DNA from 2 places in the Bacillus nitroreducens genome. Region 1 is predicted to be linked to the other one. Evidence: a T-box and tRNA genes for the amino acid it is inferred to sense, from the RefSeq annotation. Region 1 holds a T-box; the other holds one or more tRNA genes.

Region 1 (4,389 bases):
TACAGAAATTATGAACAGAATGATAAACTCCCGCAAATTCATAATTTTCATAAGATGATTTAACCTTGTCAATTAAATTATTTAACTTAACAAGAATATAACGGTCTACTTCACGTAGTTCATTTACTGGAACTGCATCTGTTTTTGGATTGAAATCATTTAAGTTACCTAGTAAGAATCTGAATGTGTTTCTAATTTTACGATATACCTCTGCTACTTGTTTTAAAATAGCATCAGATACACGTACATCTGATTGATAGTCCACTGAAGCTACCCAAAGTCGTAAAATATCTGCTCCAAGCTGTTTCATAACCTTTTCAGGAACTACAACGTTGCCTAATGACTTACTCATCTTACGACCTTCCCCATCAAGGGCAAAACCGTGGCTAAGCACACCTTTATATGGTGCCTTGCCTGTTACAGCTACAGCAGTAGATAATGATGAGTTAAACCAACCACGATATTGGTCAGATCCTTCTAAATAAAGGTCTGCAGGACGTTGTAACTCGTCTCTTTCTAAGAGAACTGCTTGATGGGATGATCCAGAGTCAAACCATACGTCCATAATGTCAGTTTCTTTAGTGAAAATACCATTCGGACTAGATTCATGTGTAAACCCTTCTGGTAATAAATCTTTTGCTTCACGTTCAAACCAAACATTTGAACCATATTCTCTAAATAAATTTGATACGTGGTTAATTGTCTCATCCGTGATAATTGGTTCTCCATTTTCACCATAAAAGACTGGTATTGGAACTCCCCATGCACGTTGACGTGAAATACACCAGTCACCTCGGTCACGAACCATATTATAAAGTCTTGTTTCGCCCCATGCTGGAACCCATTTTGTTTCTTTAACAGCTTCCATTAACTCATTTCTAAAATCTTTAATCGAAGCAAACCATTGAGCTGTAGCTCTAAAGATCGTTGGCTTCTTCGTACGCCAATCATGTGGATATGAGTGAGTAATGAAGGAAAGCTTTAATAACGCTCCAACTTCATTTAATTTTTCTGTAATTGGCTTATTTGCCTCATCATAAAATAATCCTTCAAAACCTTCTGCTTCTGCAGTCATATACCCTTTTTCGTCAACAGGACATACAACGCCAATTCCGTATTTTTGTCCAACGATAAAGTCATCTTCCCCGTGACCAGGTGCTGTATGTACACATCCAGTACCTGCATCAGTGGTAACATGTTCTCCTAACATGACTAGAGAGTCGCGACCGTAGATTGGATGTTGGGCAACAACATGTTCTAATTCACGGCCTTTTAATGTTTTAACAACCGTTACTTCTTCCCAACCAATTTCTTTGGTAACAGATTCTAGTAACGCGGAAGCAACAACAAATTTATTGTTGTCAACACTCACGACACTATACTCTAGGTCAGGGTGTACACTAATTCCAAGGTTTGCTGGAATTGTCCACGGTGTTGTTGTCCAGATAATGATTTTTTCGTCACCTTCTAATACACCTTTGCCATCCTTAATAGGGAATGCAACATAGATAGACGGAGAACGCTTGTCTTGGTATTCAATTTCTGCTTCTGCAAGTGCTGATTCACTTGATGGAGACCAGTACACTGGCTTGAGTCCTTTATAGATATACCCCTTTTTAGCCATTTCACCGAACACTTTGATTTGTTGGGCTTCATATTCAGGCTTTAAAGTAATATAAGGATTTTCCCAATCCCCACGAACTCCAAGACGTTTGAATTGTTCTCGTTGATTATTGATTTGCTCATATGCATATTCTTCACATAATTTGCGGAATTCTGCTACACTCATCGCCTTGCGATTTACTTTTTTATTTTTTGTTAATGCAGTTTCAATTGGAAGACCGTGTGTATCCCATCCTGGAACGTATGGTGCAGAGTAACCATTCATTGATTTAAAACGAACAATCATGTCCTTGATGATTTTGTTTAATGCATGCCCCATATGAATGTCACCATTTGCATATGGAGGGCCATCATGCAGGACAAATAAAGGACGACCTTTTGTACGTTCTTGAACTTTTTGATAAATGTTCATTTTTTCCCATTTTTCTTGAATCTGTGGTTCACGATTTGGAAGATTTCCACGCATTGGGAAATCCGTTTTTGGCATTAATAATGTGTCTTTGTAATCCATTTACCATTTCCTCCTAATATGATTGAAACTTACCTCGCAGCTTTTGATGAACATGGTACAAATACGAAATGTATACAAAAAAGCCTTCTCATCCCAAAAAGGGACGAGAAGGCTCTCGCGGTACCACCCTTATAGACGAATATACTTCATTCGTCCACTCGACATTCGTAACGTGAATGATTCGCGAAATGCTTACTTAGAAATGTTTAAATTCTATAGGTTTAAACACTATATTTGTTCAGCACCGAACTCCAGGGTGATTTTCATTCTTATCACTTATATCAGGCTTCCACCGTCCCTGACTCGCTTTCACATTATAATAAGTCTAATAAGAACTACTGTCCCTTTCATAGCTGCATGTTATTTAATTAGTTGTTTTAAAATTATATGCGTATCGAATCAAAGAGTCAAGTGTGCAAACTAGTTTTCTTCTGATTCTGCAAAAACGGGCTCTACATTGTATTCCATCAAATGATCCCAATCATCGTTGTTCAGTAAATCTAATTGTGCTTCAATCAACATTTTAAATCGATTTCGGAATACTTTTGATTGTTTCTTCAATTCTTCGATTTCAATTGATATCTTCCTAGATTTAGCCAATGCCTCATTAATAATACGATCTGCATTTTTTTCGGCTTCTTTTACGATTAGCTTTGCTTCTTTTGAAGCATTTCGTTTTACCTCTTCAGCTGTTTCTTGAGCGATTAGAATTGATTTATTCAACGTTTCTTCGATATTTGTAAAATGTCCAAGTTTTTCATTTAGTTCTGATAATTTTGATTCAAGTTCCTTTTTTTCGCGAATAACCATTTCGTAATCTTTTATGACTTGATCAAGAAACTCATTAACTTCGTCCTCATCATAGCCGCGAAAACCTTTATTAAATTCCTTATTATGGATATCTAATGGCGTTAAAGGCACGGGTGCCACCTCCAAATAGTATTAAATAGAAAACAACCTTTATATGAATGATACTTTACAATTCGACAAAAAAGAAGGAATTCCTGCATTCTTTTCGATTTATTTTTGTCTACCTACAATAATTCTCCATTTGTCTTTTTTAGTTTTTCCATCAATGGAATGTAGCTTACTTCTTCCATGTCCTCGAACAGAAAGGACATCATGTTCTTTACATTCAAATGAAGTTTGCTCGATTTTCTTCCAATTTACTTTAACAAGTCCATTTTCAATTAAAGCTTGTACTTTTTGTCTAGAAATATTGAGTATGGACGAAAGTACAGTGTCTAAGCGTAATGAAGAAACAGTTACAGTCTGTTCTGTCCACTCTTCAGTTATTTCCAGTAAATCACTCGCATTAATTTCTGTTAACGTAATTGCTGCTTTTCCCACTGAAGTCAAATTCATACGTACGTAGTCCGCAATTTCTTGAGCCACTATAATTTGAATGCGTTCACCTTGAGTAAGTATATCACCGAATTTTGAACGTTTTAAACCTAGTGACATTAAGGAACCAAGCACTTTTCGATGATCCACTGTCACAAATTTCACAGGGTACTTTAACTCGAAAAAGGATAGCTGATAGTCTGTTTCAGTAGGTGTAAAATAAGATGGGTATAAAAATGCACGTTGTCTTTCCAGCCCCTTTATTCCACCAAAAAATTCAACTTGTGTATCTCCATTTGTACCGATCACCTTTTGTACGATTTCCTGTTCACGTGGATCAAGGAAGTCAGTTAGCTTTGGGCTATATTGGTTCTCCACAGTCTGCTTCCATTCCAAGACCTGATCAATGAATGCATGTTCTTCTTTACGAAAATGTTGATATAAATTCATATGTATATAAACCTCATTTTTAATGCAGAAAAGGGACCTTGGATAAGGCCCTTTTTTATTTTTTAGAACATACTTTGTAAGGCATAAATTCCTCTACCTGCGAAATTAAGAACTAAAATTGCAACAATTGGAGAAATATCGATCATTCCTAATGGTGGAATGAACCTTCGAAACGGCTCTAGATATGGCTCACAAATTCTAGCAAGGAATTGGCCAATCCCAGACTCCCTTGCATTCGGAAACCATGACATCAAAATATAAATAATGAGCGCATATGAATAAAGTACAAGTACCTGACTTAAAATAGCGAAAATAATTCCCATATTCGTCTACCACCCCTTTTCAGCATAATCTTCGTTTGAAACAATCTCAGAGATGTTTCCAGACACATCAACATTGTCAGGAGTACATAAAAAGATGTTTGAACCTATACGTTGAATATCTCCACCAATTGCATAAAC
Region 2 (4,389 bases), 1.6 Mb from region 1:
AGCAAAAACACAGGTCTCTGCGAAGCCGCAAGGCGAAGTATAGGGGCTGACACCTGCCCGGTGCTGGAAGGTTAAGAGGAGGGGTTAGCGCAAGCGAAGCTCTGAATCGAAGCCCCAGTAAACGGCGGCCGTAACTATAACGGTCCTAAGGTAGCGAAATTCCTTGTCAGGTAAGTTCTGACCCGCACGAAAGGTGTAACGATCTGGGCACTGTCTCAACGAGAGACTCGGTGAAATTATAGTACCTGTGAAGATGCAGGTTACCCGCGACAGGACGGAAAGACCCCGTGGAGCTTTACTGCAACCTGATATTGAATTTTGGTACAGCTTGTACAGGATAGGTAGGAGCCTTGGAAGCCGGAGCGCTAGCTTCGGTGGAGGCGTCGGTGGGATACTACCCTGGCTGTATTGAAATTCTAACCCGAAGGCCTTATCGGCCTTGGAGACAGTGTCAGGTGGGCAGTTTGACTGGGGCGGTCGCCTCCTAAAGAGTAACGGAGGCGCCCAAAGGTTCCCTCAGAATGGTTGGAAATCATTCGTAGAGTGTAAAGGCACAAGGGAGCTTGACTGCGAGACCTACAAGTCGAGCAGGGACGAAAGTCGGGCTTAGTGATCCGGTGGTTCCGCATGGAAGGGCCATCGCTCAACGGATAAAAGCTACCCCGGGGATAACAGGCTTATCTCCCCCAAGAGTCCACATCGACGGGGAGGTTTGGCACCTCGATGTCGGCTCATCGCATCCTGGGGCTGTAGTCGGTCCCAAGGGTTGGGCTGTTCGCCCATTAAAGCGGTACGCGAGCTGGGTTCAGAACGTCGTGAGACAGTTCGGTCCCTATCCGTCGTGGGCGTAGGAAATTTGAGAGGAGCTGTCCTTAGTACGAGAGGACCGGGATGGACACACCGCTGGTGTACCAGTTGTCCTGCCAAGGGCATAGCTGGGTAGCTATGTGTGGAAGGGATAAGTGCTGAAAGCATCTAAGCATGAAGCCCCCCTCAAGATGAGATTTCCCATAGTGTTAAACTAGTAAGATCCCTCGAAGATGACGAGGTTGATAGGTCAGAGGTGGAAGCATGGTGACATGTGCAGCTGACTGATACTAATCGATCGAGGACTTAACCAAATAGAATTGCGAAGGCGACTGTATAGGAGCCGTAGCAAGACAAATGAATGAATGTGCGTACGTTATCTAGTTTTGAAGGAATGAAAATTTCTTCTTGCATTTTTTTGAGAAGATAGTATAATATATCTTGTCTTTATCTTATCTAGTGACGATAGCGAAGAGGTCACACCCGTTCCCATACCGAACACGGAAGTTAAGTTCTTCAGCGCCGATGGTAGTTGGGGCATTGCCCCTGTGAGAGTAGGACGTTGCTAGGTTGAAAAGATGGAGGATTAGCTCAGCTGGGAGAGCACCTGCCTTACAAGCAGGGGGTCGGCGGTTCGATCCCGTCATCCTCCACCATAATTCCTAAATGTGCCGGTTTAGCTCAATTGGTAGAGCAACTGACTTGTAATCAGTAGGTTGGGGGTTCAAGTCCTCTAGCCGGCACCATTTAGAGCCATTAGCTCAGTCGGTAGAGCATCTGACTTTTAATCAGAGGGTCGAAGGTTCGAATCCTTCATGGCTCACCATTTTATTTAAATATGCGGGTGTGGCGGAATTGGCAGACGCGCTAGACTTAGGATCTAGTGTCTTTGACGTGGGGGTTCGAGTCCCTTCACCCGCATTATGCGGAAGTAGTTCAGTGGTAGAACACCACCTTGCCAAGGTGGGGGTCGCGGGTTCGAATCCCGTCTTCCGCTCCAGAAGTTATTTACTAAATTGCCGGGGTGGCGGAACTGGCAGACGCACAGGACTTAAAATCCTGCGGTAGGTGACTACCGTACCGGTTCGATTCCGGTCCTCGGCACCATTTTAATAGTAAATGCGCCCGTAGCTCAATTGGATAGAGCGTCTGACTACGGATCAGAAGGTTATGGGTTCGACTCCTTTCGGGCGCGCCATTACGGGAAGTAGCTCAGCTTGGTAGAGCACTTGGTTTGGGACCAAGGGGTCGCAGGTTCGAATCCTGTCTTCCCGACCATTAATATAATCCATTTGGGGCCTTAGCTCAGCTGGGAGAGCGCCTGCCTTGCACGCAGGAGGTCAGCGGTTCGATCCCGCTAGGCTCCACCAATAGACTCTTAAAAGTATAATTATTTATGGCGGTGTAGCTCAGCTGGCTAGAGCGTACGGTTCATACCCGTGAGGTCGGGGGTTCGATCCCCTCCGCCGCTACCATTAATATTAAATATCTAGGACCTTTAGCTCAGCTGGTTAGAGCAGACGGCTCATAACCGTCCGGTCGTAGGTTCGAGTCCTACAAGGTCCACCAGTTACAACTTTTTATATGTGGAGGAATACCCAAGTCCGGCTGAAGGGATCGGTCTTGAAAACCGACAGGGGTGTTAAAGCCCGCGGGGGTTCGAATCCCTCTTCCTCCGCCATATTTATTTTGAAATAGTTTGTTATTAGCGCGGGGTGGAGCAACGAGCGTTGCATCATCGAAATAACTACGAGTTGTCCCGACGGATATAGCTTCTTGATTAGCTAGTAGAGGAAGGGACAGTAAATAATAAACTAGTCGCATAACAAGGTATTATATAATTTTCTATTATCGCGGGGTGGAGCAGTCTGGTAGCTCGTCGGGCTCATAACCCGAAGGTCGTAGGTTCAAATCCTGCCCCCGCAACCAAAAAAACTCTTGACACTTACTAGAAACTATCGTAAAATAGTATTTGTCTTTCTGAAAAAAAGGTCCCGTGGTGTAGCGACGAGCGACACTTCATCGAGTAAGCTACGAGTTGTCCCGACGGACAAAACATCTCGAATAAGCTAGTAGAGGAAGGGACAGTTATTACAAGTATTGTGTATTGAAAGTTTTTATTAAGAAAAAAAGGTCCCGTGGTGTAGCGGTTAACATGCCTGCCTGTCACGCAGGAGATCGCCGGTTCGATCCCGGTCGGGACCGCCATATGCAGTGGCTCAGTAGCTCAGTCGGTAGAGCAAAGGACTGAAAATCCTTGTGTCGGCGGTTCGATTCCGTCCTGAGCCACCTTACTAATTCCATAAAGATTAATGGCGGTTGTGGCGAAGTGGTTAACGCATCGGATTGTGGTTCCGACATTCGTGGGTTCGATTCCCATCAGCCGCCCCATATGACAAAATGCGGGTGTAGTTTAATGGTAAAACCTCAGCCTTCCAAGCTGATGTCGTGAGTTCGATTCTCATCACCCGCTCCAATTATTAAATGGGCCTATAGCTCAGCTGGTTAGAGCGCACGCCTGATAAGCGTGAGGTCGATGGTTCGAGTCCATTTAGGCCCACCATATATTATTCCACAGTAGCTCAGTGGTAGAGCTATCGGCTGTTAACCGATCGGTCGTAGGTTCGAATCCTACCTGTGGAGCCATTTTTGGGGAAGTACTCAAGTGGCTGAAGAGGCGCCCCTGCTAAGGGTGTAGGTCGCGTAAGCGGCGCGAGGGTTCAAATCCCTCCTTCTCCGCCATGATACTTTATATAGATGAATATTATGGCCCGTTGGTCAAGCGGTTAAGACACCGCCCTTTCACGGCGGTAACACGGGTTCGAATCCCGTACGGGTCATCAAGCGTTATGAGGTTTCCTCATGGCGCTTTTTTATTTGCATTTTACTTGAAACATTTAAGATCGTATTCTCACGGTCCAAGTGTAAATAAAACCAATAGTAGAATGACTTCAAATAAACTGTGAGAACGTATTCAACTACACTTTGTTCCAAAAGAAAAACACCCGTAAAGGTGTTTTAGTCTTGGCTAATGATATCATCTTCAATTTTTTTCCCAGGATTATCTAGATCAACATCGGAAAAGAGTCCTGGTGAGACACCACGAAACATATCAAATGCAAGTATTTTATCATCAGGTGCATCAAATAGTGGAACAACGGGGTTGCTCTTTACTTCATCTTTACGTTTCACCTTTTCCCACCTCCACTTATTATCCTCCCAGATATGACCGTAATTATTCTATCTGTTATCACCGTTTAATAAATTACCAATTCCACCTAGTATGCTACCTTCACCAGTGTTTCCTCCATTTTTAGGTGCACTAGCAAAGATTCGGTCTGCAAGACGGCTGAAGGGCAGTGACTGAACCCAAACTGTTCCAGGCCCTCTGACGGTTGCGTAGAATAACCCTTCTCCACCAAAAAAGGCTGTTTTTATTTTACCAACATACTCGATATTATAATTTACATCTTTTGTCATTCCGACTAAACAGCCTGTGTCTATACGAAGTAATTCTCCTGGTTGCAGTTCTTTTCTATGAATGGTCCCACCTGCATGTAAAAAAGCTAGTCCATCTCCTTC

What was found. A T-box is a leader RNA that pairs with one kind of tRNA and senses whether it is charged. The one in region 1 lies ahead of ileS (isoleucine--tRNA ligase), so its partner is inferred to be a tRNA-Ile.
Region 2: it has a tRNA-Ile gene. The T-box ahead of ileS (isoleucine--tRNA ligase) is inferred to sense a tRNA for this amino acid. The anticodon was not compared.

Annotation. Positions count from the first base shown of each region.
Region 1 is NZ_CAXHYI020000003.1:3,668,161-3,672,549, forward strand. It holds gene ileS (isoleucine--tRNA ligase) at 1-2,134, opposite strand, end outside; T-box leader at 2,231-2,494, opposite strand; gene ACWPVE_RS21785 (DivIVA domain-containing protein) at 2,555-3,055, opposite strand; gene ACWPVE_RS21790 (YlmH family RNA-binding protein) at 3,155-3,928, opposite strand; gene ACWPVE_RS21795 (YggT family protein) at 3,991-4,251, opposite strand; gene ACWPVE_RS21800 (cell division protein SepF) at 4,258-4,389, opposite strand, start outside.
Region 2 is NZ_CAXHYI020000003.1:2,053,397-2,057,785, forward strand. It holds rRNA gene ACWPVE_RS13755 (23S ribosomal RNA) at 1-1,121, shown strand, start outside; rRNA gene rrf (5S ribosomal RNA) at 1,263-1,378, shown strand; tRNA gene ACWPVE_RS13765 (tRNA-Val) at 1,388-1,463, shown strand; tRNA gene ACWPVE_RS13770 (tRNA-Thr) at 1,478-1,553, shown strand; tRNA gene ACWPVE_RS13775 (tRNA-Lys) at 1,558-1,633, shown strand; tRNA gene ACWPVE_RS13780 (tRNA-Leu) at 1,648-1,728, shown strand; tRNA gene ACWPVE_RS13785 (tRNA-Gly) at 1,733-1,807, shown strand; tRNA gene ACWPVE_RS13790 (tRNA-Leu) at 1,826-1,914, shown strand; tRNA gene ACWPVE_RS13795 (tRNA-Arg) at 1,929-2,005, shown strand; tRNA gene ACWPVE_RS13800 (tRNA-Pro) at 2,009-2,085, shown strand; tRNA gene ACWPVE_RS13805 (tRNA-Ala) at 2,102-2,177, shown strand; tRNA gene ACWPVE_RS13810 (tRNA-Met) at 2,206-2,282, shown strand; tRNA gene ACWPVE_RS13815 (tRNA-Ile) at 2,300-2,376, shown strand; tRNA gene ACWPVE_RS13820 (tRNA-Ser) at 2,396-2,488, shown strand; tRNA gene ACWPVE_RS13825 (tRNA-Met) at 2,660-2,736, shown strand; tRNA gene ACWPVE_RS13830 (tRNA-Asp) at 2,940-3,015, shown strand; tRNA gene ACWPVE_RS13835 (tRNA-Phe) at 3,024-3,096, shown strand; tRNA gene ACWPVE_RS13840 (tRNA-His) at 3,123-3,198, shown strand; tRNA gene ACWPVE_RS13845 (tRNA-Gly) at 3,210-3,283, shown strand; tRNA gene ACWPVE_RS13850 (tRNA-Ile) at 3,294-3,370, shown strand; tRNA gene ACWPVE_RS13855 (tRNA-Asn) at 3,379-3,453, shown strand; tRNA gene ACWPVE_RS13860 (tRNA-Ser) at 3,459-3,549, shown strand; tRNA gene ACWPVE_RS13865 (tRNA-Glu) at 3,576-3,647, shown strand; gene ACWPVE_RS13870 (hypothetical protein) at 3,826-3,999, opposite strand; gene ACWPVE_RS13875 (TIGR00266 family protein) at 4,048-4,389, opposite strand, start outside.